DNA from 2 places in the Mycobacterium sp. NPDC051804 genome. Region 1 is predicted to be linked to the other one. Evidence: predicted binding sites of a transcription regulator. Region 1 holds the regulator's gene; the other holds the start of a gene.
What was found. The regulator HspR, encoded in region 1, represses chaperone genes until heat shock. The targets are predictions, from matches to a motif close to ANNTGAGTNNNNNNNACTCANNT.
Positions count from the first base shown of each region.

Region 2: the regulator HspR is predicted to act here: its motif matches at 3,142-3,164, upstream of lon (endopeptidase La).

Region 1 is NZ_JBITCD010000001.1:890,871-906,899, forward strand. Features, by position in the region: gene ACIA48_RS04300 (Hsp70 family protein) at 1-1,044, opposite strand, end outside; gene ACIA48_RS04305 (Rv0340 family IniB-related protein) at 1,276-1,809, shown strand; gene ACIA48_RS04310 (IniB N-terminal domain-containing protein) at 2,082-3,101, shown strand; gene ACIA48_RS04315 (dynamin family protein) at 3,199-5,028, shown strand; gene ACIA48_RS04320 (dynamin family protein) at 5,041-6,534, shown strand; gene ACIA48_RS04325 (hypothetical protein) at 6,531-7,031, opposite strand; gene ACIA48_RS04330 (hypothetical protein) at 7,051-7,509, opposite strand; gene ACIA48_RS04335 (LLM class F420-dependent oxidoreductase) at 7,549-8,481, opposite strand; gene ACIA48_RS04340 (hypothetical protein) at 8,514-9,050, opposite strand; gene ACIA48_RS04345 (TIGR03085 family metal-binding protein) at 9,071-9,691, opposite strand; gene dnaK (molecular chaperone DnaK) at 9,867-11,732, shown strand; gene grpE (nucleotide exchange factor GrpE) at 11,729-12,334, shown strand; gene dnaJ (molecular chaperone DnaJ) at 12,358-13,539, shown strand; gene ACIA48_RS04365 (heat shock protein transcriptional repressor HspR) at 13,539-13,904, shown strand; gene ACIA48_RS04370 (aldose 1-epimerase) at 13,901-14,803, opposite strand; gene ACIA48_RS04375 (nuclear transport factor 2 family protein) at 14,802-15,233, shown strand; gene ACIA48_RS04380 (NAD(P)-dependent alcohol dehydrogenase) at 15,230-16,029, opposite strand, start outside.
Region 2 is NZ_JBITCD010000003.1:193,090-209,118, reverse strand. Features, by position in the region: gene ACIA48_RS12115 (mechanosensitive ion channel domain-containing protein) at 1-547, shown strand, start outside; gene ACIA48_RS12110 (alpha-hydroxy-acid oxidizing protein) at 555-1,787, shown strand; gene ACIA48_RS12105 (esterase family protein) at 2,002-3,000, shown strand; gene lon (endopeptidase La) at 3,176-5,515, shown strand; gene ACIA48_RS12095 (TfoX/Sxy family protein) at 5,579-5,911, shown strand; gene ACIA48_RS12090 (DUF72 domain-containing protein) at 5,916-6,635, shown strand; gene ACIA48_RS12085 (NAD(P)/FAD-dependent oxidoreductase) at 6,671-7,876, shown strand; gene ACIA48_RS12080 (hypothetical protein) at 7,877-8,479, shown strand; gene ACIA48_RS12075 (SDR family NAD(P)-dependent oxidoreductase) at 8,482-9,279, shown strand; gene ACIA48_RS12070 (acetyl-CoA acetyltransferase) at 9,281-10,747, opposite strand; gene ACIA48_RS12065 (CoA transferase) at 10,744-13,086, opposite strand; gene ACIA48_RS12060 (TIGR03619 family F420-dependent LLM class oxidoreductase) at 13,083-13,958, opposite strand; gene ACIA48_RS12055 (phosphoketolase) at 13,988-16,029, opposite strand, start outside.

The sequences.
Region 1 (16,029 bases):
CATTCCCGTTGCCGCGTCCGCCCCTTCGGCCAGCACGGCAGCGCCCGCGGCCACGTTCAGCTGTGATTGCGGCGTTGTGACGACGGGCGCGCGCAGCCGCGTCGACAGCTGCTGGGTGACCAGCGGGATGTTCGCGCCGCCGCCGACCGTCGCGACCGCCGACACGTCCGATGCCGCAATGTTGTTGCGCTGCAACGTTTCTTCAACGGTGCTGAGGAATCCGTCGAGCGGTTCGCCCATGAGTTGTTCCAACTCGGTGCGCGTAACGCGAACATCGGATGCGAAGCCGGGCAGCGCGGCGTGCACGGCTGTGGCGGTCTCGGCGGACAACTGTTCCTTGGCCAGCCTGCAGTCGTTGCGTAGCCGGGCCAGCGACCCGACGGCCGCCGTGCTCGCGGGATCCGAGTCGTTGGCCTCCGCGATGCCGGCCACGACGTGATTCAGCAGCGCCTGATCGATCTGGTCGCCGGAGAACTCGGCGTATCGCACCGTCTCGCCGATGGTGTCGAAGTTGGCGCCCGCGTCGGCCAGCGTGACGCTGGTACCGCTGCCGCCGAAATCGCAGAGCACCACGACGCCGCTGGCCGGCAGCCCGGGCGCTGCCTGCAATGCAGACAGGGCGGCCCCGGAATCCGGGACCAGTGCCGGTGCCACGCCGTTGGGAGACAGGGCCGGGTTGGCGCGCAACGCGCCGCGCAGCGCGCCGACGGTCGCGGCACTCCAATGCGCGGGCACCGCGACGGCGATGGGCGCACCGCCGCCGACGGTGCGTGCCATCGCGTCGAGCGCTTCGACAAGCACCTGCTCGCCGCGGTGGGCCGACCCATCCGCCGCCACCAACGGCACCGGGTCGCCCACGCGCTCGACGAACCCCGTCAGCACCATCCCGGGCTGATTGAGGTTGGGGTTCTCGGCCGGTACGCCGACTTCGGCGGGGCGATCGTCGAACAGGGTGAGCACGGAACGTCGCATCACCGGGGGACGACCCATGCGAGCCGCCACCAAATTGGTCATCCCGATCGACAACCCGAGAGAGTCGCTCATCTTTTCCTCTGCATTCGGCCGACCATCACGATAGCGGCTCGGTGCCCCATATCCCGGGACATCCCCCTATGCCGCGAAAACCCCTAACGCCGGGCCCCCTAATGCCCCGGGTGTAGAGGTGGGCTTCGCACCGATCTCTGCGGCGTCCGCCGTCGATAGCATCGTGATCAAGCCACTTGGCTGCTGCCATCTGTATGCCATCTATATCTGAATTGGGAAGGAGGGTGTTTCATGGCCAACTCGCTGCTGGACTTCGTGATGTCCCTGGTGCGAGATCCCGACGCCGCCGCACGCTATGCAGAAAACCCGGACCAAGCCATCTTCGACGCCAACCTCACCAACGTGACCAGTGCCGACGTCAGCAACCTGATCCCGGTGGTCACCGAGTCGCTGGGTGCGGCAGTGCCCAGCACGGGTACCGAAGGCATCATCGATATGGCCGACAACGTCTGGGCCAGTGGCGCGGCGACCGCGGCGTTCGACGCGTTCGATGATCAAGTGCCTGTTCAGGCCGTCGATGACGTGCACACGACGATCATCGACTACGTCGATTCGCCGGATCAGACGCTGGACTCCGGGCTGGACGCGCTGCACGAGTCGGGCGTACCCGGTGTGGTCGGTTCCGACGATGGATCACTGCAATTCGATCAGCCGGTGATCGACGATCTGCCGGTGCTCGACCTGCCGGCTGACGGCGATCTGAGCGACACGATCATCGAGGTCGCCGACATGGATTCCGACCCGTCGGGTTACGACATCTTTTAAATCTTCTGAATCTTCTGACTTTTTGATCGACCACCACCACGACTGCGCGGCCGGAACCGGCCGCGCAGTTTCGTTTCGCGGCCACTTTGGAGCGACCCCCTATCAAGCCCCTAATCCCCTAACGGAGTTCGAGGTCCCACCCCGGGATGCCCCGCCGCGGGGAGGGGTTCCGACCCCGTTTCACCGGGGTTGCTCGGTCCATAACGTAGTCATCAGTCCGCCGGACAGCCCGGCGACGAAGACCCTGACAACACAACCGAAGGACGACAGAAATGACGAACGTAATCGACTGGCTCCTGGACCTCTTCCGTGATCCGGTCCGGGCCCAGGAATTCATCACCGACCCCGCCCGCTCGATGGCCGCGGCGAATGTTTCCAATGTGACCGCTGCTCAGGTGCAGGCGGTCGCCGCCACGGTGGCACCGGCCGCGATGGTTCACGGCGGCGGCGATCCCGTCTTCGGGCTGCAGCAGGCCGTTGCCCAGACCCACGGCATCGCCTTCGCCCCGCAGCGCCAGACCGACTTGATGTCTAACAACGACACCCGCTTCATGAGCCCCGAGACCAACCTGGCCAACACGGCGGGTGAAGACCAGCAGCAGGGCGTCGGCAACTTCAACATGGACTTCGGTGACATCACCTTCGGTGACAAGACGTCGAACACCGCCACCAACGGTGGTGTGGTCAACACCGGAACGGCGGGCGATATCGATGCGACCCACGTCGACGGCGACGGCAACGTGGTCGGTGACGACAACGAGAACGTCAGCACCGGCGACATCGACGACTCGAATGTCAACATCGGTGAGGACAACGACATCGACGACAGCGGCGACCAGACCGCGGGCGGCGACATCATCTCCGACAACGAGGGCCCGGTCATCAACGACGTCGACATGAGCGGCGGCAGCGGTGGCGGTGCGGTCGGCGGAGACGGTGGCGGCGGCCTCATCGGTGTCGGCAACGACGGCGGCGACGCGTCCGGTGGCGCAGGCGGTTCCGGTGGCGGCATCGTCATCGTCGACAACGACACCACCAGTGTCAGTGGGAACCAGACCACGGTTGAGGGCGACGCGTCCGGCGGGGCCGCCGGTGGCTTCAGCGCCGTGGACAACTCGGGCCAGGACAACTCGGTCGACAGCTCGGTGGACAGCTCGGTGGACAACTCCGTCGACAGCTCGGGCCAGGTCAACTCCGTCGACAGCTCGGGCCAGGTCAACACCGTCGACAACTCGGGCCAGGTCAACACCGATGTCGATGTCGACAACACGGCCGACGCCAGCCTGTTCTGACACCGCACGACAACGCCACTGGCGGGGATCGAAATTCGATCCCCGCCAGTTCGCGCATCTACCGTTAGATGCTGACCCGGCTTACTAGAAGGACTCCATGACGCAACCCAGCGACCCTCGCAAGGTGAAGGTCATCGTCGAGCTGATCGACCACACCAGCAAGATCGCCGACGTGAACGAGCGCGGTGACCTGGTCGAGCGGCTGGCGAGGGCCAAGACCCGGATCACCGATCCGCAGATCCGTGTGGTCATCGCCGGGCAGCTCAAACAGGGCAAGAGCCAGCTCCTCAACGCGCTGCTGAATGTTCCCGTCGCGCGCGTCGGTGACGACGAGAGCACCGTGCTGCCGACGGTGGTGTCCTACGGCGAGAACACCTCGGCCAGGCTGATCGTCGCGCGGCCCGACGGCGCGGAGCCCGAAGCCATCGAGATCGGCATGGACGACATCAAGACCGATCTGCGAAGGGCCCCACAGGCCGGCGGTCGCGAGGTGTTGCGGGTGGAGGTCACCGCCGCGGGGCCGCTGCTGAAGAACGGGCTGGCGTTCGTGGACACGCCGGGGGTCGGTGGGCACGGGCAGCCGCACCTGTCGGCGACGTTGGGGTTGTTGCCCGACGCCGACGCGCTGCTGATGTGCAGTGATACCAGCCAGGAGTTCACCGAACCCGAAATGACTTTCATGCGACAGGCTTTCGGCATCTGTCCGGTGTCGACGATCATCGCCACCAAGACTGATCTGTATCCGCAGTGGCGCTCGATCGTCGATGCGAACAAAGCCCATCTCGAGCGGGCGGGTCTGTCGATACCGATGATCCCGTCGTCGTCGGTCTTACGCAGTCACGCCATTCAGCTCAACGACAAGGAACTCAACGCGGAGTCGAACTTCCCGGTGATCGTGAAGTTCCTCACCGAGCAGGTGCTGACCCGCCAGAACGACCACATTCGCGATCAGGTGGTCGCCGAAATACGTTCGTCCGCTGAACATCTCACGCTGAAGGTCAGCGCCGAGCTGGCGTCGCTCAACGATGCCGACGTCCGCGACCGGCTGACGGAGGATCTGGAGCGGCGCAAAGAGGAAGCCCAAGAGGCACTGCAGCAGACCGCGCTGTGGCAGCAGGTGCTCAACGACGGAATCGCCGATCTCACAGCCGATATCGACCACGATCTTCGTGGCCGCTTCCGGATCATCGGACAGCACATCGAGAAGGAGATCGACAACTGCGACCCGACGCAGCACTGGGCCGAGATCGGGACCGAGCTGGAGAGCGCGATAGCCACCGCTGTCGGCGACAACTTCGTCTGGGCGTACCAGCGCGCGACAGCGTTGGCCGAGGAGGTGGGCCGCACCTTCACCGAGGCGGGCCTCAACGCGATCAAGATGCCGCAGATCGACGCGCGTGAGATGGGCGCCAGCCTCGGCGAGATCAAGTCGCTCGCCACCCTGGAGGCCAAACCGGTCGGCAAGGCCCGCAAGATCGGGATAGGAATGCAGGGGTCCTACGGCGGCGTGCTGATGTTCGGCATGATGACGTCGTTGGCCGGTCTCGGCATGTTCAATCCGCTGTCCCTCGGCGCTGGTCTGCTGATGGGGCGCAGCGCGTATCGGGAGAACATGGACAACCGGATGATGCGGGTGCGCAACGAGGCGAAGATGAACACCCGCCGGTTCATCGACGACGTGTCGTTCGTCGTGAACAAGGAGTCGCGCGACCGGCTCAAAGGCATTCAGCGTCAACTGCGTGACCACTACCGCGGTATCGCCAACCAGACGACGCGGTCGCTGAACGAATCGCTGCAGGCGACCATCGCCTCGGCGAAACTAGAGGAGAACGAACGCAATACGCGCGTCAAGGAACTCGAGCGTCAACTCAACATCCTCAACCAGGTCACCGACCATGCCGCCAAGCTCGCGGGGGAGGCCCCCTAAGCTGGTCTGTCGATGAGCACGAGTGACCAGGTGCGCGCGATCCTGGGCGGAACCATCCAGGCCTACCGCTCCGATCCCGCCTATGCGCAGCGTCCTGACGTGCACAACGAGCTGGACCGCATCGGCCGCCGGCTCAACCAGCCCATTCGCATCGCCTTGGCGGGAACGCTCAAGGCGGGTAAGTCGACCGTGGTGAATGCCCTTGTGGGCGAGGACATTGCGCCTACCGATGCCACCGAGGCCACCCGTATCGTCACCTGGTTTCGGCACGGGCCGACGCCGAAGGTCACCGCCAACCATCGCGGCGGCCGGCGCTCGAATGTGCCGATCGGCCGCGATGCCGTCGAGGGCGGTCTCACCTTCGACTTCGCCACCCTCGACCCCGAGGACGTCGTCGACCTCGACGTGGAGTGGCCCGCCGCGGAGCTGATCGACACCACGATCATCGACACCCCGGGCACGTCGTCGCTGTCCAGGGACGTCTCCCAGCGCACGTTGCGGCTGCTGGTGCCCGACGACGGCGTTCCCCGCATCGACGCCGTGGTGTTCCTGCTGCGCACCCTCAACGCCGCTGACATCGCGCTGCTCATGCAGATCGGCGAACTGGTCGGAGGATCGGCAGGGGCGCTCGGCGTGATCGGCGTCGCGTCGCGCGCCGACGAGATCGGTGCGGGCCGGATCGACGCCATGCTGTCGGCTAAGGACGTCGCCGCGCGGTTCACCAGCGAGATGGACAAGACCGGCATCTGTCAGGCGGTGGTACCGGTGTCGGGGCTGCTGGCGCTCACCGCACGCACACTGCGGCAGAGCGAGTTCGTCGCGCTGGAGAAGCTGGCCGCGGTCGATGCCACCGAACTGACCAAGGCGATGTTGTCGGTGGACCGATTCGTCCGCGAGGACAGCGCGTTGCCGGTTGACGCCGCCACCCGCGCCGCCCTGCTCGAGCGGTTCGGCATGTTCGGGATCAGGATCTCGATCGCCGTGCTGCGCGCCGGAGTCAGCGATTCGCTGGCCCTGGCCGACGAATTACTCGAGCGCAGCGGCCTGATCGCTTTGCGCGACGTGATCGACCAGCAGTTCGCGCAGCGGTCGGATCTCCTGAAGGCGCATACCGCACTAGTGTCGCTGCGGCGCTTCGTCGAAAACAATCCGATCTATGCCAGTCGCGCCATCATCGCCGACATCGACCCGCTCCTGGCCGACACCCACGCGTTCGAGGAGCTACGGCTGCTTAGTCAATTACGTTCTCGATCAACCACTTTGAACGAGGACGAGATGGCGTCACTGCGTCGCATCATCGGCGGCTCCGGCACCGACCCCGCGAGCAGACTGGGCCTGCAACCCGATGCTCCCTACGACGGGCCCCGCTCCGCGTTCGCGGCCGCCCAGCGCTGGCGCCGCCGGGCGGAACACCCGCTCAACGATCCGTTCACGACGCGCGCCTGCCGGGCAGCGGTGCGCAGCGCGGAGGCGCTGGTGGCCGAATACGCGTCACGGGGCCGTTAAGGAGCAGGCGGCGTCACCGTTTCGGTGACCGTGCTGGTTTCCGTGCTGGTACTGATGCTGGTGCTGACGCTGGGCGTCGTGGTCGTGGTCGTCGTGGTGGTTGGCGGCGTCGTTGTGGTCGTCGTGGTCGTCGGCGACTCGGCGGTGGTCGTCGGCGTGTACGTCTCCGTCACGGTCTCTGGCGTCGGCGTCGTCGTGGATGTGATCGATCGCGACGTTGTGGTGAGCGGTGTCAACGTCGTCTGTTCGGAGGGCCCGTCGCCGCCCCCGGTGATCAGTTTGGCCAATCCGAACACGATCAGCGCGATGAGCACCGCACCGAGGGCGCCCAAAGCGACGAGTGCGGCCGGCTTGCGGAACCACGGGACCTCATCATTCGGGCCACCCGGCGGGGGGCCGGGCGGCTCGTCATATCCACCACCGTCGCCATAGTTGGCGTAGACGGTCGGGTCGTCGTCCGGATAGTTCTGGTCGTCAGGAGATCCGTATCGCGCCACGGGGACCGATAGTAGGCGCTCAGGGAAGCGGATTGAATGTACGCGTGATGTTGGTGCGTGGCGTGCGACGTGTGGTCCGGGTGGTGGGACCTTCGTCCTCGTCGTCATCGTTGCCGGTCGTCGGGCGCCGCGTCGGCGTCTCAGTGCTGCTCGACGTCGTCGCTGAGGACGATGTCGGAGATGTCGGAGATGTCGGAGATGTCGAAGGTCCGTCGATGTCGGTGGTCTCCGGTGGGCTCGTGCTCGTGATCGTCTGGGTGGTGGTCGTGTCGGCCGAGTGGGACGCGGTCGCCGAGAACGAGGGCGTGACGAAGTCGATCGGAGCTTCCTCGGTTTCGCCGAACTGGCGGGCCAGCGCCGTCGCCGCGACGATCAAAATGCCGATCACCAGGATCGCGAGAACGCTGGCCCCGACGACCGTGGAGGTGCGGTTGTGCCAGGGCTGCCCGTCGTCATCCTCGTCATACCGGCGGGCCACGGCGCTGATAGTAGTGGCGGCATGCAGGCAAGCGCCTGTTCAGCCGAGCTGCGGAAGAACCTCCGCGGCGAAGAAGTCCACGTGGTCAAGGTCGGACATGTCGAGAACCTGCAGGTAGATCCGCTGTACGCCGATCTGCAGGTAGGGCCCGAGCTTGTCGGCGATCTCTGCGGGGGTCCCGACCAGCGGGGAGTTGCTGCGCAGCTCGTCGACGTCGCGACCGATCGCCCCGGCTCGGCGCGCGATCTGCTGCTCATCCCGGCCTGCGCAGACCACGAACGCCGCGGAGAACGTCATCGACTCGGCCGGACGTCCGGCGTCGGCCACCGCCGAGGCGACCCGCTCGAATTGAGTCTGAGCCATGTCCAGCGGTGCGAACGGAATGTTGAACTCGGCGGCGAACTGCGCGGCGAGCGCCGGTGTCCGCTTGGCGCCCGCGCCCCCGATGATGATCGGCGGATGCGGCGACTGGAGAGGCTTGGGCAGGGCGGGGGACTCCGCGACGGCGTAATGGGTGCCGGTGTAGTCGAACGTCTTGCCGGACGGTGTCGTCCACAGCCCCGTGATGATGTTCAGTTGTTCGGTCAGCCGGTCGAACCGTTCACCCAGCGGCGGGAACGGGATGGCGTAGGCCTTGTGCTCGGCTTCAAACCAACCGGCCCCGATGCCCAATTCCACACGGCCGCCGCTCATTTCGTCGACCTGCGCGACGGCGATCGCAAGCGGGCCCGGGTATCGGAACGTGGCCGAGGTGACCAACGTGCCGAGGCGTATCGAGGAGGTCTCGCGGGCGATGCCGCCCAGGGTGACCCAGGAATCGGTTGGTCCTGGCATGCCGTCGCCGCTCATGGCGGTGAAGTGGTCGGAGCGGAAGAACGCCGAGTACCCGGCGGACTCGGCCGTGCGTGCGACCGCCAGTTGGTCGGCGTAGGTGGCGCCCTGTTGAGGTTCTACAAAGACCCGGAAATCCACGAGAGCCAGCCTAGTGAATGCGGTTGCGCCGCTCAGAAGACCTCGACGCCGGAGGTGTTGACGAACATGCCGTGGCCGGTGCCGTCGTTGGTGAAGCGGGTGCCGTCGCTGGCTGCGGCGATCGTCCAGCCGAGCGCACTGTAGGTCTGGTAATCGAGCGTGACGGCCGGGATGGCGCCGAGGTTGCCGACGACCCAGCTCATGCTGCCCTCGGCGGTTATTTTCACCCCGTTGGCGGGCATGCCGTTCACTTCGACCGAGTTGGTGAACTGCGACTCGCAACCGACTTCGGCCTCGGAAATCTGGCAGCGGGTCAGACCCGACTTGGTTTCGATGAACACGTAGCCCGATACGTCGGGTGGCAGCGCCGTCGCGCCAGGCTGCCCGGTGGGCGGCGTCGTGGAAGGGGGTGTGCTGCTCGGCGACGGCGTTCGCGTCGGCCTCGACGTCGGGAAGCTCGGTTCGGTCGGTGCCACGCTGGACGCGACGGGATTTCCCTCGACGGTCGTTGAGCAGCCGGCCAGCGAGGCCGCGGATAGCAGAATCCCAACGGCGAGGCCGACTTTCATGTGGTCAGGCTACGCGTTTGTCACAGGCCCCGGCGCGCGGCGCGGACAGCCTGGATGGCCTGGGCGTCGGAGAAGGTCAGCCGGGCCTCGTCGCGGCCCGCAACGAACAGTGTGAGCTCGCCGATATCGCCGGTGACGGTCAATTCAGGACCGCTACCGACGACGGCCACCGTCTCGCCGTCGGGGGTCCGCAGTGCCACGCGGGCGGGCACTTTGCCCATGGTCAGCCGGGCCATCATGCCGACCGGGCGCCGCAGCGCAGCGAGTGTCTCGGGGTCCAGAGACCTTGGCTCCCAACCGGGTTGGGCCCTGCGAACGTCTTCGTGGTGAATGAACATCTCATCCATGTTGGCCACAGAATCGAGCAGCTTGAACGGCGACAGCAGCGGTGGCCCCGACGAGATCTTGTCCACCAGCACATCCCAGCCGGTCGACGATGCGGTCTGCCGCTGCACCTTGTCGGTGTAGCCGGCGAGGGCCGGGATCGCGATGCCGGGTGCGGCATCGAGCCTGCGCTCGCGGACAACGAGGTGCGCCGCGAGGTCGCGGGTGGTCCATCCTTCGCACAGGGTGGGCGCGTCGGGCCCGATCTCGCTCATCGTCGCGACAAGGGCGGCGCGCTCACGCCGGGCTGCAGTCATGGGGCAAGTCTCCCTTGATCTGGGCCTCGGGAACAAACTCGCTCACGTCCCCGTTGACCACTTCGACAGTTGAGCGTGCTTGACTCAAGTCTGGGTTGACAGGATAAGGTCGTCCGGAGCAGTCTTGAGTGCGGTGCACTCAGATCCACAGTTGGACTAATTCAGGAGGAACAACATGGCTCGTGCGGTCGGAATCGACCTCGGGACCACTAACTCGGTCGTCGCGGTACTGGAGGGTGGCGACCCCGTCGTCGTCGCCAACTCCGAGGGTTCCCGCACCACGCCGTCCGTCGTCGCCTTCGCGCGCAACGGAGAGGTGCTGGTCGGCCAGCCCGCCAAGAACCAGGCAGTGACCAACGTCGACCGGACAATCCGTTCGGTCAAGCGCGAAATGGGCACCGACTGGAACGTTGAGATCGACGGCAAGAAATACACCCCCCAGGAGATCAGCGCCCGCGTGCTGATGAAGCTCAAGCGCGATGCCGAGAGCTACCTGGGCGAGGACATCACCGATGCGGTGATCACCGTGCCCGCGTACTTCAACGACGCTCAGCGGCAAGCCACTACGGAAGCCGGCCAGATCGCCGGGCTCAACGTGTTGCGCATCGTCAACGAGCCGACCGCCGCGGCGCTGGCCTACGGGCTGGACAAGGGTGAGAAGGAACAGACCATCCTGGTCTTCGACCTCGGTGGTGGCACGTTCGACGTGTCGCTGCTCGAAATCGGCGAGGGTGTTGTCGAGGTGCGTGCCACCTCGGGTGACAACCACCTCGGTGGCGACGACTGGGATGACCGGATCGTCGACTGGTTGGTCGACAAGTTCAAGGGCACCTCGGGCATCGACCTGACCAAGGACAAGATGGCGATGCAGCGGCTGCGTGAAGCCGCCGAGAAGGCCAAGATCGAGCTCTCGAGTTCGCAGGGCACCTCGATCAACCTGCCGTACATCACCGTCGACGCCGACAAGAACCCGCTGTTCCTCGACGAGCAGCTGACGCGTGCCGAATTCCAGCGCATCACACAGGATCTGCTGGACCGTACCCGCCAGCCGTTCCAGCAGGTGATCAAGGACGCCGGTATCTCGGTGTCCGACATCGATCACGTCGTGCTGGTTGGTGGTTCGACGCGTATGCCCGCCGTGACCGATCTGGTGAAGGAACTCACCGGCGGTAAGGAGCCCAACAAGGGCGTCAACCCGGACGAGGTTGTCGCCGCGGGTGCCGCGCTGCAGGCCGGTGTGCTCAAGGGTGAGGTGAAAGACGTTCTGCTGCTTGACGTCACCCCGCTGTCCCTCGGTATCGAGACCAAGGGCGGCGTGATGACCAAGCTGATCGAGCGCAACACCACGATCCCGACCAAGCGGTCGGAGACCTTCACCACGGCCGACGACAACCAGCCGTCGGTGCAGATTCAGGTCTTCCAGGGTGAGCGTGAAATCGCCGCGCACAACAAGCTGCTCGGCAGCTTCGAGCTGACCGGCATTCCGCCGGCTCCGCGCGGTGTGCCCCAGATCGAGGTCACGTTCGACATCGACGCCAACGGCATCGTGCACGTGACCGCCAAAGACAAGGGCACCGGCAAGGAGAACACGATCCGAATCCAGGAGGGCTCCGGCCTCTCCAAGGAGGAGATCGACCAGATGATCAAGGACGCCGAGGCACACGCCGAGGAGGACCGCAAGCGTCGCGAGGAGGCCGACGTCCGCAACCAGGCGGAGTCACTGGTCTACCAGACCGAGAAGATCGTCTCCGAACAGCGTGAAGCCGAAGGTGGATCGAAGATCCCCGCGGACACTTTGGACAAGGTCGACTCCGCGGTCGCTGAGGCCAAGTCCGCGCTCGAGGGCACCGATATCGCGGCCATCAAGTCCGCGATGGAGAAGCTCGGCGTGGAGGCCCAGGGTCTGGGTCAGGCGCTCTACGAGGCGACTCAGGCCGAGCAGTCCGCGGGTGCCCCCGGTGGCGAGTCGGCGGCCGGCCCTGCCGACGACAACGTCGTGGACGCCGAGGTTGTCGATGACGATGACCAGGAGCGCAAGTGAGCCAAGACGATTCGCACGAGCCGGTGACTGTCACCGACAAGCGGCGCATCGATCCTGACACCGGCGAGGTCCGTGAATCCGCGTCCGGCCCGGCCCCCAGCGGGTCGGCGCCGGGCGCGGGCCCGGTGGCGGGAAGCGAGGAAGTCGAGGAGCTGAAGTCCACCCTGCAGCGCGTCAAGGCGGAGTACGACAACTACCGCAAGCGGGCACTGCGCGACCAGCAACTCATCGCCGAACGCTCCAAGGCCACCATCGTCACCCAGCTGCTGCCCGTGCTCGACGATCTCGACCGCGCGCGCAACCACGGGGACCTGGAGTCCGGACCCCTGAAGTCGGTCGCCGACAAGCTCGCGACCGCCCTTGAGGGACTCGGCCTTTCGGGCTTCGGAGACGAAGGCGACGACTTCGACCCCGCTCTGCACGAGGCCGTGCAGCACGAGGGCGATGGCACCCACCCCGTTGTGGGAACCGTCATGCGTCGCGGCTACAAGGTCGGCGACCAGGTGGTGCGGCACGCCCTTGTGGGCGTCGTCGACACCGTGCCCGATGCCGATAACGCCGACTCAGCCTCGCCAGAGGCTCCACAATCAAACGACAACTAGACCCCGTAAGGAGGTGACGCGGTATGGCCCAGCGTGAATGGGTCGAAAAGGACTTCTACAAGGAGCTCGGCGTCGCCTCCGATGCCAGCGAACAGGACATCAAGCGGGCGGCCCGAAAGCTGCTCGCGCAGAACCATCCCGACCGCAACCCCGGCAACCAGGCGGCCGAAGACCGGTACAAGGCCGTGTCTGAAGCCAAGGAAGTTCTCTCGGATCCGGCCAAGCGCAAGGAATACGACGAGACGCGAAGGCTTTTCGCGAACGGCGGGTTCGGTCGTGGTCGCTTCGGTGGCGGAGGTGGCGGAAACTTCGGTGGGTTCAGCACCGAAGGTGGCGAGTTCAATCTGAACGATCTGTTCGATGCGGCCGGCCAGACCGGCGGTGCCAACATCGGCGATCTGTTCGGCGGATTGTTCGGGCGCGGGGCACAACAGCCGCGACCGAGCCGGCCACGGCGCGGCAACGATCTCGAGACCGAGACCGAGTTGTCGTTCCTGGAGGCCACCAAGGGCGTGATGATGCCGTTGCGGCTCACCAGTCCCGCACCGTGCACGAACTGCCACGGCAGTGGGGCACGGCCGGGTACCAGCCCGAAGGTGTGCCCGAACTGCAACGGGTCCGGTGTCATCAACCGCAACCAGGGCGCGTTCGGATTTTCCGAACCATGCACCGAGTGCCGGGGCAGCGGTTCGATCATCGAGCACCCGTGCGACGAATGTCAGGGCACCGGTGTGACCACCAGGACCCGCACGATCAACGTGCGGATCCCACCGGGCGTCGAGGACGGTCAGCGCATCAGGCTGGCCGGCCAGGGCGAAGCCGGGCTGCGTGGCGCTCCCTCGGGTGACCTGTACGTGACCGTGCACGTCAAACCGGACACGGTGTTCGGCCGCAACGGCGACGACCTTACGGTCAGCGTTCCGGTCAGCTTCCACGAATTGGCGCTCGGGACAACGCTTTCGGTGCCCACGCTGGAAGGCAAGGTCGGTGTCCGCGTGCCCAAGGGCACCTCGGACGGCCGCATCCTGCGGGTGCGCGGCCGAGGTGTTCCGAAGCGTTCCGGTGGTCACGGCGACCTGCTCGTCACCGTCAAGGTGGCGGTGCCGCCGGACGTCGAGGGCGAGGCCGCTGAAGCGTTGGAGGCCTACGCGAAAGCCGAACGGGCCAGCGGATTCGACCCGAGAGCGAACTGGGCCGGTGCGTGATGAGCAAGCGAGCCAACAACGAAGCGCGGACCTTCCTGATCTCGGTCGCCGCGGAGTTGGCCGGTATGCATGCGCAGACACTGCGCACGTACGACCGGCTCGGGCTGGTCAGCCCGGAGCGCACCTCCGGCGGCGGTAGGCGTTACTCGCAGCACGACGTCGATCTGCTCCGTGAGGTTCAGCGCCTGTCGCAGGACGAGGGCGTCAATCTCGCGGGCATCAAGCGGATCATCGAGCTGACCAATCAGGTCGAGGCGTTGCAGGCTCGCCTGCAGGAGATGGCGCGCGAGATCGACGAACTGCGTTCACAACCCAGGTCCAAAAGCACAGCCCTGGTGGTCTGGCAGCCGCGCAACAAGCGCTAGGTGACTTTGACGGAGAACCGCAGCGTCGCCGGCTGTCCGGGCAGCGCGCTGCGGTAGTCACCACGGCGCAGCGCGTCGGTCGGCGCGGCCATCGGCTCGATCGCGACCAGGCTGTCCGTGCCGGGAGCGAACAGTTGCGCGGCCGGGTAACCCGCCTCGAACGTGACATCGACCCGACGGTCGCCGCCGGCAAGCGAGAACATCGCGCCGGCGGGTACCTCGTCGAAGCCGTCGTCGTATGTCACGGACTCCAACGACTGGGCACCGCCCGTCCAGTCTTCGTGCTCCCCGTTCGGGATGCCGCGGTCATCCACCGGCAGATGCCGCATCTCCGGTGTGGTGAGCCGCCATTGGTCGCGTGGCACACGCGGAATCGTGAAGTACGGGTGATAACCGAAACACAGCGGCACCGGAGCCGACGCTGTCGGCGTCACAGTGGTCTCGATCGTGAGTGTGCGGTCGGCGAGCGTGATGCTCTGCGTGAGCACATGAGGGAACGGGAACGCCGCGAGCAATTCCGGGCTCGCTCCGAAGTCGACGGTTGCCGCCAGCGTGTTCTCGGACTGCGCCGTGACGTCCCAACCCGGGTAGGCGGCGAGCACTCCGTGGATGGGCAGGCCGTGGTCGTCGGCGCGGACGCCGCCCTTGCCGGGGGTCAGGGTGACGGCGATGCCGTCGCTCTCATACTCGCTGGCGCTCAACCGGTTTGCCCACGGATACAGGATCGGAATGCCCATCGTCTTGCCCGCGCTGACGTAGGCCTCCAGCCCGCGACGCTGGCCGAGGAACTCGTCGTCGCCGTCGGCGAGTGAGGTGCCGATGAGGCCGGCCGCCGGTACGAAGGTGCCCGTTAGGGCGGACGACGGATCGCGAAGAATGACGGGCTCGAATTTCGGCATGACTTACGATCCTGCCATGCACGACGACCGCGAGACGCGCAACCTCGAGGCGGTGCGCTCGGGATTCGAGGCGTGGGCCAACGGCACCGGGAGCCCGCTCGCAGCGATCGCCGACGACGTCACATGGGAGGTCGTCGGCAATTCGGTGGCGTCGCGGGTGTACCACGGCAAGCAGGACTTCCTGAGCAACGTCATCCGACAGTTCAACGAGCGCTTGTCCGTCCCGCTGAAGCCGACGGTCCGCGAGATCTATGCCGACGGGGACACCGTCATCGTGTTCTTCGACGGCAAAGCCACCGCCCGTGACGGCGTGCCCTACCGCAACACCTATACGTGGTATCTGACGTTCGCGGGCGACCGAATCGTCAAGGGCACCGCGTTCTTCGACAGCATCGCCTTCGACGAACTGTGGCGGCGGGTACCCGTCTAGTAGACGATGACCGCGCGCCCGACGAAGTCGCCGCGGCCCAGCGCATCGAGATGGTCGTTGACGTCCTCGAAGTTGACTTGCGTGACCGAGTCCTTGATCTTGCCCGCCTCGGCGAGCGCGACCACCTCGGTCAGGTCGGTGTAGTTGCCCCAGAACGACCCGAACAGTGTGTACTCCCGGCTGACCAACGGGAACAGCGAGATGTCCACCCGGTTGCCCACCAGTCCGACCGACGCAACAGCACCCTCGGTCGCCAGCAGTGAGAAGGCCAACCGGATGCTCTCCTCGGCACCCGCGCATTCGATCACCGCGTCGAACTCACGCTTGCCGGTGGCCTCTTCGAGCGCGTCGCGCACCTGATCGTCGGACTTGTCCCGGATATTGATGGTGTGGTCGGCACCGTTTTCCGTTGCCAGCGCCAGCTTTTCGGGATTCCGGGCGAGCGCGACGACGGTCGCACCCGCTCCGAGCAGCTTCGCGTACTGCACGCCGTAGGCGCCGAGGCCGCCGATGCCCATTACCGCGAGCACCGTGCCGGGACCGAGGACTCCGGCGGCGCGCAGCTTCTTCAAACCCCGGTACGGCGTGAGGCCCGCGTCGGTTAGCGGCGCCAGCGACAGCGGCGACAGGTTGCCGCTGACCTTTATCAGCTGTTGGTAGGCGACGGGCACGTACTCCTGATAACCGCCGTGCGGTCCGAAACCGATCCAGTGACCCTGGTTGCAGATGTGTTCGTTGCCGCGGTGGCACTGGCGGCACGAGCCGTCACCGAGCGGGCCGAACACCACCACCGGGT
Region 2 (16,029 bases), on a different contig from region 1:
CTCCCCCGCCGATGACTTCGCCGCCAAATCACAGTTCCTGCGCTGGGTCTGGTACGCATCGCGGCGAGCCGGCCTGCACCTCGACGAGGCGGAAGACGAATTCGCGACGCCGGAGCGGGTGGAGACCTCGTTGCGGATCATCGCTCCGACGCTGCGACTGAACCAACAGGACCAAGAGGATTTGCTCCACCGGGTCCGCCTGACGCGCTACGGAGCTGACGAATACCTCCAATACTCCGGCCAGGTCCCGAAGCGGATGACGTTGATCGTCAACGGGAAAGTCCGGCTTGCGGCAACCGACAATGCGGGTGGCATGGTTCCCGTCCGGACACTGGAGTCCGGCGATTTCCTCGGACAGACGGCGCTGACTCTCGAACCTGTCACCGCGGCGGCGTATGCCCTCGAGGAAGTCACCGTCCTGCGGTTCGATCGCGAGGTCATCGAGGATCTGGTGGCCAAAAAGCCGGTGCTGCTGCAGGATCTCGGACGGGCGATCGAAGAGCGACGCGAGAGCCTGCGGCGCGCGCTGGCCGCCACACAGGACTGAGTCGCAGATGAAGCGCCGACTGCCACGACCCCAGGAATTGGCAGCGCTGCTGCAGTTTCGCAAGCCCGACCTGAACCTCACGCGCCGCCGTCTCGACCGCGCGCTGACCATCGAGGATCTGCGCCGCATTGCCAAACGCCGCACGCCCAAGGCGGCGTTCGACTACACCGATGGTGCGGCCGAGGAGGAATTGTCGCTGGCGCGAGCACGACAAGCGTTCCGCGACATCGAATTCCACCCCACCATCCTGCGTGACGTCGCCAGGGTGGACGCCGGGGCGACCGTGCTCGGCGACCGGGTGGCCCAGCCCTTTGGCATCGCACCGACCGGATTCACCAGGCTGATGCAGACCGAGGGCGAGATCGCGGGTGCGCACGCCGCCGCCCGCGCGGGCATCCCGTTCTCGTTGTCCACCCTGGGCACCAGCTCGATAGAAGAGGTTAAGTCTGCAAACCCACACGGGCGCAACTGGTTTCAGCTGTACATGTGGAAGGATCGGGACCGGTCGATGGCGCTGGTCGAGCGAGCTGCGGCCGCGGGCTTCGACACGCTGCTCGTCACGGTCGACGTGCCCGTCGCGGGGGCCCGCCTGCGCGACACCCGCAACGGTATGTCGATTCCGCCGGCATTGACGGTGCGCACCGTCCTGGACGCGGTTCCGCACCCCCGCTGGTGGTTCGACCTGCTGACCACCGAACCACTCTCGTTCGCCTCGCTCGACCGGTGGCCCGGCACGGTCGCCGAGTACCTGGACACGATGTTCGATCCGACCGTGACCTTCGACGACCTGGCCTGGATCAAGTCGCAGTGGCCGAACAAGTTGGTGGTCAAGGGAATTCAGACTCTCGAGGACGCCAAGTCGGTCGTCGACGTCGGAGTGGACGGCATCGTGCTGTCCAACCACGGTGGCCGCCAACTCGACCGCGCGCCGGTCCCGTTCCATCTACTGCCACGCGTTGCCGCAGAGCTTGGACGCGACACCGAGGTTTTGCTGGACACCGGCATCATGTCCGGTGCGGATATCGTGGCGGCGGTCGCGCTGGGCGCGCGGTTCACGTTGGTCGGCCGCGCCTATCTGTACGGACTGATGGCTGGCGGCGAGGCGGGCGTCGACCGGGCTATCGCGATCCTGTCAGGCCAGGTCAGCCGCACGATGGCGCTTCTCGGCGTGAGGTCACTCGACGAATTGGAACCCCGGCACGTGACACAGCTACGCCGTCTCGCTCCCGGCGTGTCGTAGTCCTACGCTCAATCACTTCAGTCACATCATCCACACTGGCCACACCACAAATCCGCTGTTCCTGAGTCCGCGCCGAGTCGGAATCGTTAGCCAACCGCGATATCGCAACCGGGTGTCGAGCCGCCGAACTCGCCCGGTCCACGTGTTTCATTACGCAGGCAGAGCAACGGCAAAGGCTTTGCGCCAGGTAATGAAAGGTGGGTTGGTTGCCGTTATGAAGGTCAGTGAGAGGTTTCGGAGTAGTAAGTGGTTGCGCAGACTGGCGGTGAGTGCCGTTGCGGCGGCGACTCTGCCCGGGCTGATCGGCTTCGTCGGGGGTTCGGCGACGGCTGGTGCGTTCTCCCGGCCCGGTCTGCCGGTCGAGTATCTAGATGTGTTCTCCCCGTCGATGAATCGCAACATCCGGGTGCAGTTCCAGGGCGGCGGCCCGCACGCGGTGTACCTGCTGGACGGCCTGCGCGCGCAGGACGATTTCAACGGCTGGGACATCAACACCCCGGCGTTCGAGTGGTACTACCAGTCCGGTCTGTCGACCGTCATGCCCGTCGGCGGCATGTCGAGCTTCTACACCGACTGGTATCAGCCGTCACGGGGTAACGGCCAGGACTACACCTACAAGTGGGAGACGTTCCTGACGAACGAGCTGCCCGCGTATTTGGAAGCGAACAAGGGTGTGTCGCAGCTCGGCAACGCGGTGGTCGGCATCTCGATGGCCGGTGCCACGGCGCTGACGTACTCGATCTATCACCCGCAGAAGTTCATCTACGCCGCATCGCTGTCGGGCTTCCTGAACCCCTCCGAGGGTTGGTGGCCGATGCTGATCGGTCTGGCGATGAACGACGCCGGCGGCTACAACGCTGAGAGCATGTGGGGCCCGTCCTCGGATCCGGCGTGGAAGCGCAACGACCCGATGGTCAACATCAATCAGCTGGTGGCGAACAACACCCGCGTCTGGATCTACTGCGGTTCCGGTACGCCGTCGGATCTGGACACCAGCGGTGGCGGCGGCAACATGATGGCCGCACAGTTCCTCGAGGGACTGACGCTGCGCACCAACGTCAGCTTCAAGGACAACTATGTCGCAGCTGGTGGCAGCAACGGTGTGTTCAACTTCCCGCAGCAGGGAACGCACAGCTGGGGCTACTGGGGTCAGCAGCTGGAGATGATGAAGCCCGATATCCAGCGGGTCCTGGGGGCGCAAGCTACCGCCTAGTTCCACCCACACAGGGAGCCTGCCGTAACCCCCGAACGGCAGGCTCCCTGCCATTTGTGGAGCGATTTGTGCACGTTTTGGAGCGCTCACCGCTCCTTTTCGTGCACAAACTGCGTCGGGGAACAAACCCACCCCTCCCAAGGTTGAGTCGGTCTGACTGAACTTTGGAGGAATAATGGCTGAAGCCAAATCAGTGCCGGTGTTGTTCCTGAACGAATCGATCGTGCTGCCGGGCATGGTTGTGCCGATCGAGCTGGACGACGCGGCCCGCGCCGCCGTCGACGCAGCACAGGCCACCGAATCCGGTGAGTTGCTCATCGCTCCTCGCCTGGAAGACCGGTACGCGTCCTACGGCGTGCTCGCGTCGATCGTGCAGGTCGGCCGGATCGCGGGTGGTAATGGAGCCGCCGCGGTGGTGCGCGGCACCAAACGTGCGCACATAGGCGCCGGCGCCAACGGCCCCGGTGCGGCGCTGTGGGTCGAGGTGACCGAGATCGAAGAGCCGGAGGCGACGGAAGAGATCCGTGCCTTGGCCGCGGAGTACAAGAAGCTGCTGCTCGCGATGCTGCAGCGCCGCGAAGCCTGGCAGATCATCGACTTCGTCAACCAGCTGACCGACCCGTCGGCACTGGCCGACACGGCCGGGTACGCGTCGTACCTGACGCAGGTTCAGAAGCGCCAACTGCTCGAGACCCCCGATGTCGGCGAACGGCTGAAGGCACTCATCGAGTGGACCGGCGATCATCTCGCGGAGGTCGAGGTCACCGACAAGATTGCCGACGACGTGCGCGAAGGCATGGAGAAGACGCAGAAGGAGTTCCTGCTCCGTCAGCAGCTCGCGGCCATCCGCAAGGAGCTGGGGGATTCGGACGACGGCACAGGGTCTTCCGATGACTACCGGTCCAGAATCGAGGCCGCCGACCTGCCGGACAAGGTCCGCGAAGCCGCGCTGCGCGAGGTCGGCAAGCTGGAACGCTCCAGCGAGCAGAGCCCCGAAGGCGGGTGGATCCGAACCTGGCTGGACACCGTGCTGGACCTGCCGTGGAACGTCACCACCGAGGACTCCACCGACCTGAAGTCGGCGAGGGAGATCCTCGACGCCGACCATCACGGCCTCGAGGACGTCAAGGACCGCATTGTCGAGTACCTGGCGGTTCGTGCTCGGCGCGCCGAGCGCGGGATGGCCGTCGTCGGCGGTCGCGGGTCCGGCGCCGTCATGGTGCTGGCCGGTCCCCCGGGTGTCGGCAAGACCTCGCTGGGCGAGAGCGTGGCGCGGGCGTTGGGCCGCAAGTTCGTGCGCGTCGCCCTTGGCGGTGTGCGCGACGAGGCCGAGATCCGTGGTCACCGTCGCACCTATGTCGGCGCGCTGCCCGGCCGCATTGTGCGTGCGATCGGCGAGGCCGGCTCGATGAACCCCGTCGTACTGCTCGACGAGATCGACAAGGTCGGCTCCGACTACCGGGGCGACCCGAGTGCGGCACTGCTCGAGGTGCTGGACCCAGCCCAGAACCACACGTTCCGCGACCACTACCTCGAGCTGGATCTGGACCTGTCCGATGTCGTGTTCCTGGCGACGGCCAACGTGATCGAGAACATCCCGTCGGCGCTGCTGGACCGCATGGAGTTGATCCAGATCGACGGCTACACCGAGGACGACAAGGTCGCGATCGCACGCGACTTCCTGCTGCCGAGACAGCGGGAAAGGGCGGCCCTCACCGATGATGAAGTCGAGGTCACAGATGCCGCGCTGCGCAAGATCGCGGCCGATTACACCCGCGAGCCGGGTGTGCGGCAGTTCGAGCGACTGCTGGCCAAAGCGTTGCGCAAAGCCACCACGAGGCTGGCGGCGGCCGACGAAGCGCTCGTCATCGACGAGCCCGATCTCGTTGACTACCTGGGCCGTCCGCGGTTCCTGCCGGAGTCGGCGGAACGCACGGCGGTGCCTGGTGTGGCGACCGGGCTGGCGGTCACCGGCCTCGGCGGCGATGTGCTCTACATCGAAGCCGGCGCGACTCCATCTTCCTCGGGCGAGGGGTCCTTGCAATTGACCGGTCAGCTGGGCGACGTCATGAAGGAGTCCGCCCAGATCGCGCTGTCCTATGTGCGGGCCCACGCCGAGCAGCTGGGCGTCGACCCGAAGGCACTTGATCGCCGGATCCACGTCCACGTGCCCGCTGGCGCGGTGCCGAAAGACGGTCCTTCGGCAGGCGTGACGATGGTGACGGCGCTGGTGTCGATGGCGACCGGGCGCCAAGTGCGCTCCGACGTCGGCATGACCGGCGAGGTGACGCTCAACGGCCGGGTGCTGCCCATCGGCGGCGTCAAGCAGAAGCTGTTGGCGGCGCAACGAGCCGGTCTGTCAACGGTTTTCATCCCCCAGCGCAACGAGGCCGACCTGGATGACGTCCCAGCCGACGTGCTCGAGTCGCTGGAGGTCAAGCCGATGGTCGACGTCGCGGACATCATCGTGCAGGCGTTGGTGCCTGCAGAGCAGGCGGTGACCGCCGCCGCCTGACGCAGCGTGTAACGCCATGGCGCGAATTCCGCCCGAATCGCGCCATGGCGTTACGGTCGTCGCATGGCCTACGACGAAGACCTCGCTCACCGTGTCCGCGAGCTCATCGCAGGAGAGCGCGGTGTCGACGAGAAGCGGATGTTCGGCGGGCTCGCGTTCCTCATCGGGGGCAACATGTCGGTGTGTGTCAGCGGCCAAGGCGGGCTGATGGTCCGGGTGCCGCGCGACGACACGGACCAGCTGCTGGCGCGCGACCACGTCGAACCGATGATCATGGCCGGCCGCGAGACACGCGGCTGGTTGCGGGTATCCGTGGAGGGTGTCAAGACCAAACGCCAGCTGCAGGGCTGGGTGAACCGTGGCGTCGACTACGCAAAGAGCCTCCCGCCCAAGTAGCGAGATACGCATCGGGACCTCCGGCTGGTCATACAACCACTGGGCCGGCGTCCTGTACCCGCCCGGATTGCCTGTCGCGAAGCGGCTGGCTGTCTACGTCGAAGAGTTCGACACCGTCGAACTGAACGCGAGCTTTTACCGGTGGCCGAAGGACGCCACCTTCGAGGGCTGGCGACAGCGACTCCCGGACGGCGTCACGATGTCGGTCAAGGCCCAGCGAGGCCTCACGCACTACAGAAGGCTGCGCTCGCCGGAACCGTGGGTCGAGCGGTTCGAGCGCAGCTGGACCGCGCTCGGCGACCGACGCGAGGCGCTGCTCGTTCAACTGCATCCCGAGCTGGAACGCGACGACAACCGACTCGTCCATTTCCTCACTCTGATGCCCGACTGGATTCCGGTGGCCATGGAGTTTCGGCACCCCTCGTGGGACGACGACGCCGTTTACGCGCTACTGGAGAGCCACGATGCCGCGTACGTGGTGATGAGCGGCGCCGGCCTGCCATGTGTCCCCAGGGCGACGAGCCGCCTGGTGTACATCCGCATGCATGGACCCCCGCAGGACTCGATCTACGCAGGCTCCTATACCGGTGATGAGCTGCGCGAATGGGCCGACAGGATCACCGGCTGGCACCAGGAGGGACGACGGGTGCTGGTCTACTTCAACAACGACCTGGGCGGACACGCAATCCACAATGCGCGGACACTGAAAGACCTGTTGGCCTGATCCATCAGACCTCGTCGCGAGTAAGCTCAGGTGACATGACAACGTCGTCGACATTCGCCATAGTGGGCGGCGGCCTGGCCGGAGCAAAGGCCGCAGAAGCATTGCGTGACAAGGATTTCGACGGGCACGTGGTGCTATTCGCCGCAGAGGAACACCTGCCCTACGAACGTCCCCCGCTGTCGAAGGAGTTTCTCCTCGGCAAAAAGCAGTTCGGGGACTTCACGGCCGCACCGTCGGCCTGGTATCGCGACCATCACGTCGAGTTGCAACTCGGCACCGAGGTGTCCGCGATCGACCCCGATGCCCACACCGTGTCCCTGCCCGACGGGACCGCCGTCAGCTACGACAAGCTCCTGCTGGCGACCGGGTCCACTCCCCGCCGGCCACCGATTCCCGGCGCCGATGCCGACGGCGTGCACTACCTGCGCACGATCGACGACGCCCAAGCCCTGAACTCTCTTCTGGCAGAAGGTATTTCGCTGGCGATCGTCGGCGCCGGATGGATCGGCCTCGAAGTCGCCGCGGGTGCTCGCGAACGCGGCGCGGACGTCACCGTCGTCGAAACCGCGGACGTGCCGTTGATGGGCGCGCTCGGGCGCGAGGCCGGTGAGATGTTCGCCGTCATGCACCGCGACCACGGCGTGGATCTCCGACTCGGCGCCACGGTCGACGAGATCACGACGTCGGAAGGCAGGGCGACCGGGCTCAAGCTGGGCGACGGTTCCACCGTCGTCGCCGACGCGGTACTGGTTGCGGTCGGAGCGGCCGCCAACATCGGGCTGGCCGAACACGCGGGCCTGGCCACCGGTAACGGCGGCGTACTCGTGGATGCGGCGTTGCGAACCAGCAATCCCGACATCTTCGCCGTCGGCGACATCGCCGCGGCCGAACATCCGGTGTTCGGCACCCGGATCCGCACCGAACACTGGGCCAACGCACTCAAGCAACCCGCTATCGCGGCGGCGGGAATGCTCGGTAAGCCGCAGGAATACAGCGAACTGCCCTATTTCTTCACCGACCAATACGACCTCGGTATGGAGTACGTCGGGCACGCGCCCGATTACGACCGGGTGCTGTTCCGCGGCGACGTGGCCGGCCGCGAATTCACGGCGTTCTGGCTCGACGACGCGAACCGGGTGCTCGCGGGGATGAACGTCAACATCTGGGAAGGGCTCGATGACATCAAATCGCTGGTCCGGTCGCGGGAACCGGTCGATCCGGAACAGCTTGTCGGCGCATAGGTGAACGTGCGCACACTTCTCATGGCGGTGGCCGCTGTCGCGGTGCTTGCTGCCGGTTGCTCGGGCGGGACCATCACCAACACCGACGAGTCGCATACAGAGGCGGCGCCCCGCGGCGCACCGCCCTCAAGCCCGGCGCCGAGCAACAAGCACCTGGTGAACGCGTTCGACTACGTCGCGTACCCACCGGCCGGGACGAGTTACTACTTCACGTCACCGAGCGGAACCTGGGCGTGTGCGATCATCCCGCGGGTGAAGGAGGGATGTCAGTCCGCCGAAAATTGGCCGTCCGCCATGGGCATTGCCGGCGAACCGGACTCCGTGCCCGGCACCACCGACGAAACCACGACACCCAACGCACTCGTCATGCCACGTGAGGGTGCCGCACAGTTCGTCGCGCTGAAACAGCCCGAATTCGCACTTGATCCCGGACCGGCAAAAGTCTTGCCGTTCAACAGGATTCTGGCCGCAGCCGGATTCCGCTGCAACGTCCAGGAAGCCACGGGTGTCTCGTGCTTGAGCGAATTCGACGACAAGGGCTTCACCTTCTCCGCTGACGGTTTCGTACCGCAGTACTCCGACGTGCCCTTGGAGGCTCCCTAGTCATGAAGATCGAAGCGGGACAGGTCGCCGTGGTGACCGGCGGCACCAGCGGCATCGGGCTGGCGATCGCCGCCGTCCTGGTGCGCCGCGGCGTGAACGTCATGATCGCCGACGTCCGCGAGGACGCGATCCCCACCGCCGTCGACGCGCTGTCACGGCACCCGGGTCGCATCGTCGGTGTACACGCCGATGTCAGCGTCGACGCCGATGTGGACGCGCTGGCCGACGAGACCATCGAACGGTTCGGACGCGTCGACCTCGTGTGCAACAACGCGGGCGTGGTCGGCGAAATGGCTCCGACGTGGGAACAGCGGCTGGAAACCTGGCGCTGGCTCGTTGACGTGAAACTGATGGGCGTCGTACACGGAGTGCGGACATTCGCGCCGCTGTTCATCGCCCAAGGCTCCGGTCACTTTCTCAACACCGCATCGGTTGGCGGGTTGATTGCGTTGCCCAACCTCGCACCGTACAACGCGACCATGCACGCCGTCGTCGGGCTGACTGAGACGCTGAACACCGAATTGAAATCGGTCTCAGAGCATTTGGGCGCCACAGTGCTGTGTCCGGGGATGGTGGACACCCCGCTGGGGCAGAACTCCGCCGCGCTCGTACCGCAGGGCGCGGCCGCCACACCGGTGGATGGCAACGGTGACGCGATGCGGGGTGCGATCAGTCCTGTACTCGTGGCCGAAGCGGCAATCGACGCCGTCGAGACGAGCCGTGTGCACGTCGTCGTCGGGCCCGGCGCCGACAGTGTGGCTAGGCAGCGCGTCGAAGCGCTGCTGGCCGACCTCGACTAGCTCACAGAAGTGTGGCGGTGCCGTCGGGATTGACCTGGACCTTGGCCCCCGCAATGTCCTCCTGGACCGTCACTTCGACGTCCTCGGGAACCACGGCGAGCGCACGCGCATCCTCGGGAGTCCGGACGGCGAGGAACGCCTTCTCCGGGGCGCCCTCTCTGTCGAACGGGGTCGTCCACGATTCGACGGTGCCCACCCCCGACCATTCGACGACCACCTCGCGGGTGGGCTCGCGGTCGACCGCCTCTTGTACGTCTTCCCAACGAAATTCGTGGGTGGGCGGCTCGGTCCCATACACGCCGAAGCTGTGCTTGGTGAGGTAGCCGCCGTTGGCAGTGATCAGGCCGCGCCGGCCCGGGTTGGCGACGAGTTGTTCGGCCATGGTGGCGATCGAGTGCGTGACGTAGTTGTTCCACGGCCCACCCGCAAAGGTGAGCCCGCCCGTCACGGTCAGCGGCCGGGACGGATCGCCGCTCGGCAGTCCGAGTTCGTTGGCCGCCACCTGCACGGCGGACGGGAAGCACGAGTAGAGGTCGATGAGTGCCATGTCGTCGATGTCGGCACCAGCCAATTCCAGCGCGCGGTTGCCCGCGATGCGGATCGCCGGTGAGGTGTAGAACTCCGCGCGATCGCTGATCGCATAGGTGTCGTGCGCGTCGGTGCCCGCGTACGGGAAAACCCAACGATCGCGCGGGATCTGGAGATGGGTGGCCTTCTCGACGGACGTCAGCACCAGCGCTGCACCCTGGTCCACCATGTTGTTCGAATTCATCAGCTTCGTGTAGGGCCAGCTGACCATCCGGTTGCCCGGACTAGGCTCGGCGATCTCGTTGCCCGACAGCTCCTCTCGGCTCCATGCATGCGGATTCGTCGCGGCAACCGAACTGAACTGAGACCAGAGTTCTCCGATGCGGCGCCGGTGTTCATCGGACGTTTCACCGGCCGCGATCCGCAGTGCCTGCTCGAACATCGGATAGACGTAGGCGGGCCGATCCAGCTTGATCCTGAGATCCGACGGTCCGGCGAGTTCGATGCCCTCGTCGGAACCGTCGGCGAGTGGCACCGAATCGTCCTGACTGGTCCAGTTGAGCTTGCCGCCGGCCTTGCGCACCCGTGAACGGGTACGCCAGGTTTCGGCGCCGGCGATGAGCACGATCTCAGACTGGCCGGTCTGGATGTCCAGGCACGCCTTGTTGACCAGTGTCTGCGGCACGTTTCCGCCGATGCCGGTGTATCGCGTCGTGGCATTCTCGGCCCGAATGCGCTGTGCGAGTAACCGGCCCGGATCGCGGTACCGCCAGGACAACAGATTCACGATGCGAATGGCGTCGACGGCCTCCAGGACGCGCGGATCGGCCGCGGCGCGGGCCGCCGACTCCATCAAGTCGACGGGTTCCACGTCGGGGTTCTCGTCGCGCTGGTTGACCTGGCCGTAGCCGACCAAGACCGGCGTCCGCGGATCTATCATGGGCTCCCTTGTTCTGTGAATAGCACGCCGTCGGCGATGAGCCGATCGGTGTCATCGGCGCTCAATCCGAGCACCTCCTGGCAGATCTGGCGGGTCTGCTCGCCCGGCATAGGGGCGGGCCGATGTTCCGCGGCGGGAATCCGGGTGTACCGCGCGGGTCCCGTCTCACTGAGCATCGGGGCCTCGAACAACGGATGTGCCATCTCGGCGTAGAGGCCCCGGAACGCCACCTGCGGGTCTGCGGGTATGTCCACCGCCCGGTTCATCGGCGCGGCGGGAACACCTGCCCCTTGCAGGATCGCGGCGATATCCGTCTTGTCCTTGGCGCGCGTCCACTCCGACACCGCGGCGATGAACGGTGCCCGCTCATCGGGAAGATCACGGCCGATGACCATCGATAGTGCCGCGCGGTCGGCGTCGGACCGAACGGAGATGACACACCATTCGTCGTCTCCCGCGCATGGGTAGACGCCATGGATCGCTACGTCGTCGGTCACCTCAACCCCTGCTGTGCGCGCGGCTTCGGCGACGTACGCGGTGTTGAGCTGGCTGACGGCCGCCTCGGCCTGCGGAATGTGCACGTGCGCACCGGTTCCGGTGTGTTCGCGGCGAACCATGGCGGCCAGCGCCGCGACCGCGGTGAGCCTGGCTGCGACGTGGTCAGGAAAGACCGTGGTCGCGTCATAAAAGCTATCGGGTTCGGCGTCCTCGGAGGTCCAGAGCCAGGTGACACCTGTCGCCGCGCGCACCAGCGGGCCATAGCCCATGCGGTCGCTCCACGGACCTGTCGCTCCGTAAGCGCTGCTTTCTGCCAGCACGATGCGCGGATTGATGGCTCGCAGCTGTTCGTACGAAAAGCCAAGCGAGTCAAGTGTTCCTGGCTTGAAGTTGGCGAACACTGCATCCGCCTGTGCGACCAGACGGCGAAACAGCTCGGCTCCCTCAGGGTGCCGGAGGTCGAGGCCGAGGCTCTGCTCGTTGCGGTGCGTCAATGCCCACGACCTGCTCATCGTCATGCCGGGCGCCGTTTGACGAAGGCCGTCCGGATAGGCGGCGCTTTCGACCTTGATAACCTCGGCGCCCAGGTCAGCGAAGAGTCGACCCAACTCGCCACCCGCGACGATCACGCCGAGATCGAGGATGCGCAGGCCCTCGAACGGCCGATGCACGTCAGCGCCGCGGGGTTGGACGGTGAACTTGCCTGCGGCCCAACCAAGATCGTCCGCCCCCGCCTTCGGCGCGGGACGCTCTACCCCGGCGTGGCGCCCGTCGACGACGATGGGTCCCACGGGAGCAGCCACGTTCACGCCATCGGCGATGGTCAGGTTGGTCAACGCGCCGACTGCACGAAAGTGGTCTGACGCCAACGCTTCTGCCGCGGTGAGGACCGCGGCGACCGGCACTCCGCGCGCCTGCCCACCAGCGACCAGCGTGTCCATCGTCTGGGATGCGAACAATTCGGCAATCGCGGCGTTGAGTTCGCGTGAGGCGGCGTAGCGCGCGGCGATCGTGTCGAATTTGGGGTCGGAGAACTGCTCGGGTTCGCCAAGCCAACCACGCATTCCGCGCCATTGACGCGCCGACAGCAGGCAAATTCGAACATGGCCGTCCTTGCACGCGAAGATCGGATAGATGTGTTGATTTCGCGGTCGGCCCCGCCACAGTTCGCCCGCCGACTTGAGACCAACGGCGGCCTGGCCCTCCGATCCAAACGGCGGATCGAGCGATTGCAGGACTCCTTCGAACCGCGAGAAGTCGATGTAATCGCCTCTGCCGTCTCGTAATCGACGGTAGAAGGCGGCCAGGGCCGCCCACGCGGCCTGCACCACCGCCGTCCCTGACGCCACACCGTCGGGCGGCAGCACCGGCCTGCCCGTCGTGGGACCAGTCCGTGACAGTGCCGTCGACATCGCGTACAGCACGGCGTCGGTGGCCTGCCGCGAACTGTACGGTCCAGCGGTGCCGAAGTCGGTCACCGACAAGGCGACCAGGTGTCCGAACTGATCGGCCAGCGCTGTGCAGGACGTTCCGAACGCCGCCGCCGCTCCGGGGTTCCCGCTGTCCACCACGATGTCGGCGTCACCCGCCAACTCGATCAGACGCCGGCGATCGTCGGCACTGTCGGGATCGAGCACCGCGCCGCGCTTGTTGGCGTTGTGCACCGCGAACGCGATGCTTTGACCCGCGACGGCGGGAAGCGCGCCGCGGTCCGCGCTCCCGTTGCGGGTTTCGACCTTCAAGACGTCGGCGCCCAGGTCCGCGAACAGGCGACCGACGCCATCGGAGGTCGCGCCGCCCAAGTCCAGAACACGTACGGACGCCAGCAGTGCGGCGCTCATCGGGCCAGCAGCCGTTCGACCCAGTCCAGATGGGAGTCAGTGGTGGTGGCGACATAGATCAGGTCGACGAACACATCGGGATAACCGTTGTCGGCGAGCACCTTGACGGCTTCCGCGACCTGTTCGACGGCCGTGTCCTGCGCGACGTTGATCCGGACATAGGTGTGGATGGCCGACGGATCACGTCCGGCGGCGCGTGCCGCGTCGTCGACTTTTTCCCGCTGCCAGTTCAGCATGTCGAGGTTCACGCCGCCGGGCACCTGCACCACCGCAGTCCAGCCGTCGGCGCGCTCGCCCACGCGCTTGAGTCCCGCCGACCTGAGCGCGCCCAGGTAGATCGGCGGTCGTGGCCTTTGCAGTGGCTTGAGATTCACCCACGATTCCGGGATCGACCATCGTTCCCCTTGGTGTGCAACGGGATTGGTCGTCCACAGTTGTTCCAACGCATCCAGGAGCTCGTCGAGTTGTGCACCGCGGCGGCGAAACGGTGCGCCTGCGGCCTGGTATTCCTCGGGCGACCAGCCGATGCCGAAGCCAGGCATCAGGCGTCCGCCGCTGACCACGTCCAGGCTGGTGAGCTGCCGGGCCAGCTGCACGGGCGGGTACCAGGGCGCGACGAACACGCTGGCACCCAGCCGGGCGCTGGTCGTCGCGGTCGCGGCCACCGCGAGCGCGATGAGCGGATCGATTCCGGTCCGAAACTGCACGGGGATGGTGTCGGAGCCCGCGTATCCGATAATCGGTTGCACCGCGGCCAGCAGGCGGTCCCCTACCCACAGGCTGTCGGCGCCGAGTTCCTCAGCCGTCGAGGCGAAGCGGGCCAACTCGGCGTGGGCCGCCTCCCCGTATTGCGGCATCGCGAATCCCAGCACGACCGACAGGGTAGTGCGTGCATGCGCGACTACTCGTTGTCGCCTCCGGTCGCGGCGGTCGCGGCGATACTCGTCTGTCCGGCCAAATCGCGCGCGTCAGGCCACACCCAATCGCGCACCTCGGGAAGGTCGTCGCCGTGCTCACGGGTGTATTGACGGGCGGTGATCCTCATATCGACCATGCGCTGGCGCAGCGTGGCGCATCGCGAGCCCAGGGACGGCACGCGGTCGATCACATCGATCACCAGGTGGAACCGGTCGAGGTCGTTGAGCATGACCATGTCGAACGGCGTGGTCGTTGTTCCCTCTTCTTTGTACCCACGCACATGCACGTTGTTGGCACCGTCGCGGCGGTAGATGAGCCGGTGGATCAGCCACGGGTAACCGTGATAGGCGAAGATCACCGGCTTGTCGTGAGTGAAGATCCCGTCGAATTCGCGGTTCGACAACCCGTGCGGATGTTCGGTTTCGTCCTGCAGACGCATCAGGTCGACGATGTTGACGAAGCGCACCTTCAGCTCGGGTAGGTGCTGCCGCAGCAGGTCCACCGCCGCGAGACCTTCGAGCGTCGGCACGTCCCCTGCGGTCGCGACGACGACGTCGGGGTCGGTGCCGAGCTCCTCGCTGCCCGCCCACTCCCAGATACCCAGCCCCCTGGTGCAGTGTGCGATCGCCTCGTCCATCGTGAGGAAGTTCGGATGCGGCTGCTTGCCCGCGACCACCACATTCACGTATTGGCGCGAGCGCAGGCAGTGGTCGTAGGTGGACAGCAGGGTGTTCGCGTCCGGCGGCAGGTACACCCTGACGATTTCGGCCTTCTTGTTGACCACATGATCGATGAAGCCCGGATCCTGATGGCTGAAGCCGTTGTGGTCCTGGCGCCAAACATGGCTTGAGAGGAGGTAATTCAGGCTGGCGATGGGCCTGCGCCACGGTATGTGATTAGTGACCTTGAGCCATTTCGCGTGCTGGTTGACCATCGAGTCGACGATGTGGATGAACGCCTCGTAGCAGTTGAACAGACCGTGCCTGCCCGTCAGCAGATATCCCTCGAGCCAGCCCTGGCACTGGTGCTCGGACAACATCTCGACGACGCGTCCGGCCCGAGCGAGGTGCTCGTCCACCTCTGGCGCGACGAATTCGGCGTTCCACTGTTTGGCGGTTGCATCGAACACCGGTTGCAGGCGGTTCGACGCGGTTTCGTCGGGACCGAAGATCCGGAAGTTGTCGGGGTTGCGCCGAATCACTTCAGTCAGCCACTCGCCGAGCACCTTGGTCGCCTCGGCGACCGTCGCACCGGGAGCGGGGACGTTAACGCCGAACTTCCGGAAGTCGGGAAGTCGCAGATCTTTCAACAACATTCCGCCGTTGGCATGCGGGTTGTCACTCATCCGCAGCGCCCCCGCCGGTGCGAGTTCGGCGATGGTGGGGTTGAGCTTGCCGTCCTCGTCGAACAGTTCCTCGGGCCGGTAGGAGCCCAACCAGTCGGCGAGCACCTTCAGATGCTCGGGGGTATCGCGGGCGCTGGCCAACGGAACCTGATGTGCACGCCAGGATCCCGTGGTCTTCTTTCCGTCGATGTAATCCGGACCCGTCCATCCCTTCGGGGTGCGGAAGACGATCATCGGCCACGTCGGCCGCCGCTCGTCACGCTCGGCGGCTCTGGCCTTGATTTCCGAGATCTCGTTGAGCACCTCGTCGAGCAACGATGCGAACCGCTGGTGCGTCTCGGCGATGTCGTCGTCCTCGGTCGCCTCGAAGAAGTACGGGTTGTGGCCGTAGCCGACCATCAGGCTGCGGAGTTCGTCTTGCGGAATGCGGTCCAGCACCGTCGGGTTCGCGATCTTGTAGCCATTGAGGTGCAGGATCGGCAGCACCACACCATCTTTAGCGGGGTTGACGAATTTGTTGGAATGCCAACTCGTCGCGAGAGCGCCGGTCTCCGCCTCGCCGTCGCCGATGACCGCCGCGACCAACAGGTCCGGGTTGTCGAACACCGCACCGTAGGCATGCGAAAGCGCATAACCCAGCTCACCACCCTCGTGGATCGAGCCCGGTGTTTCGGGAGCGA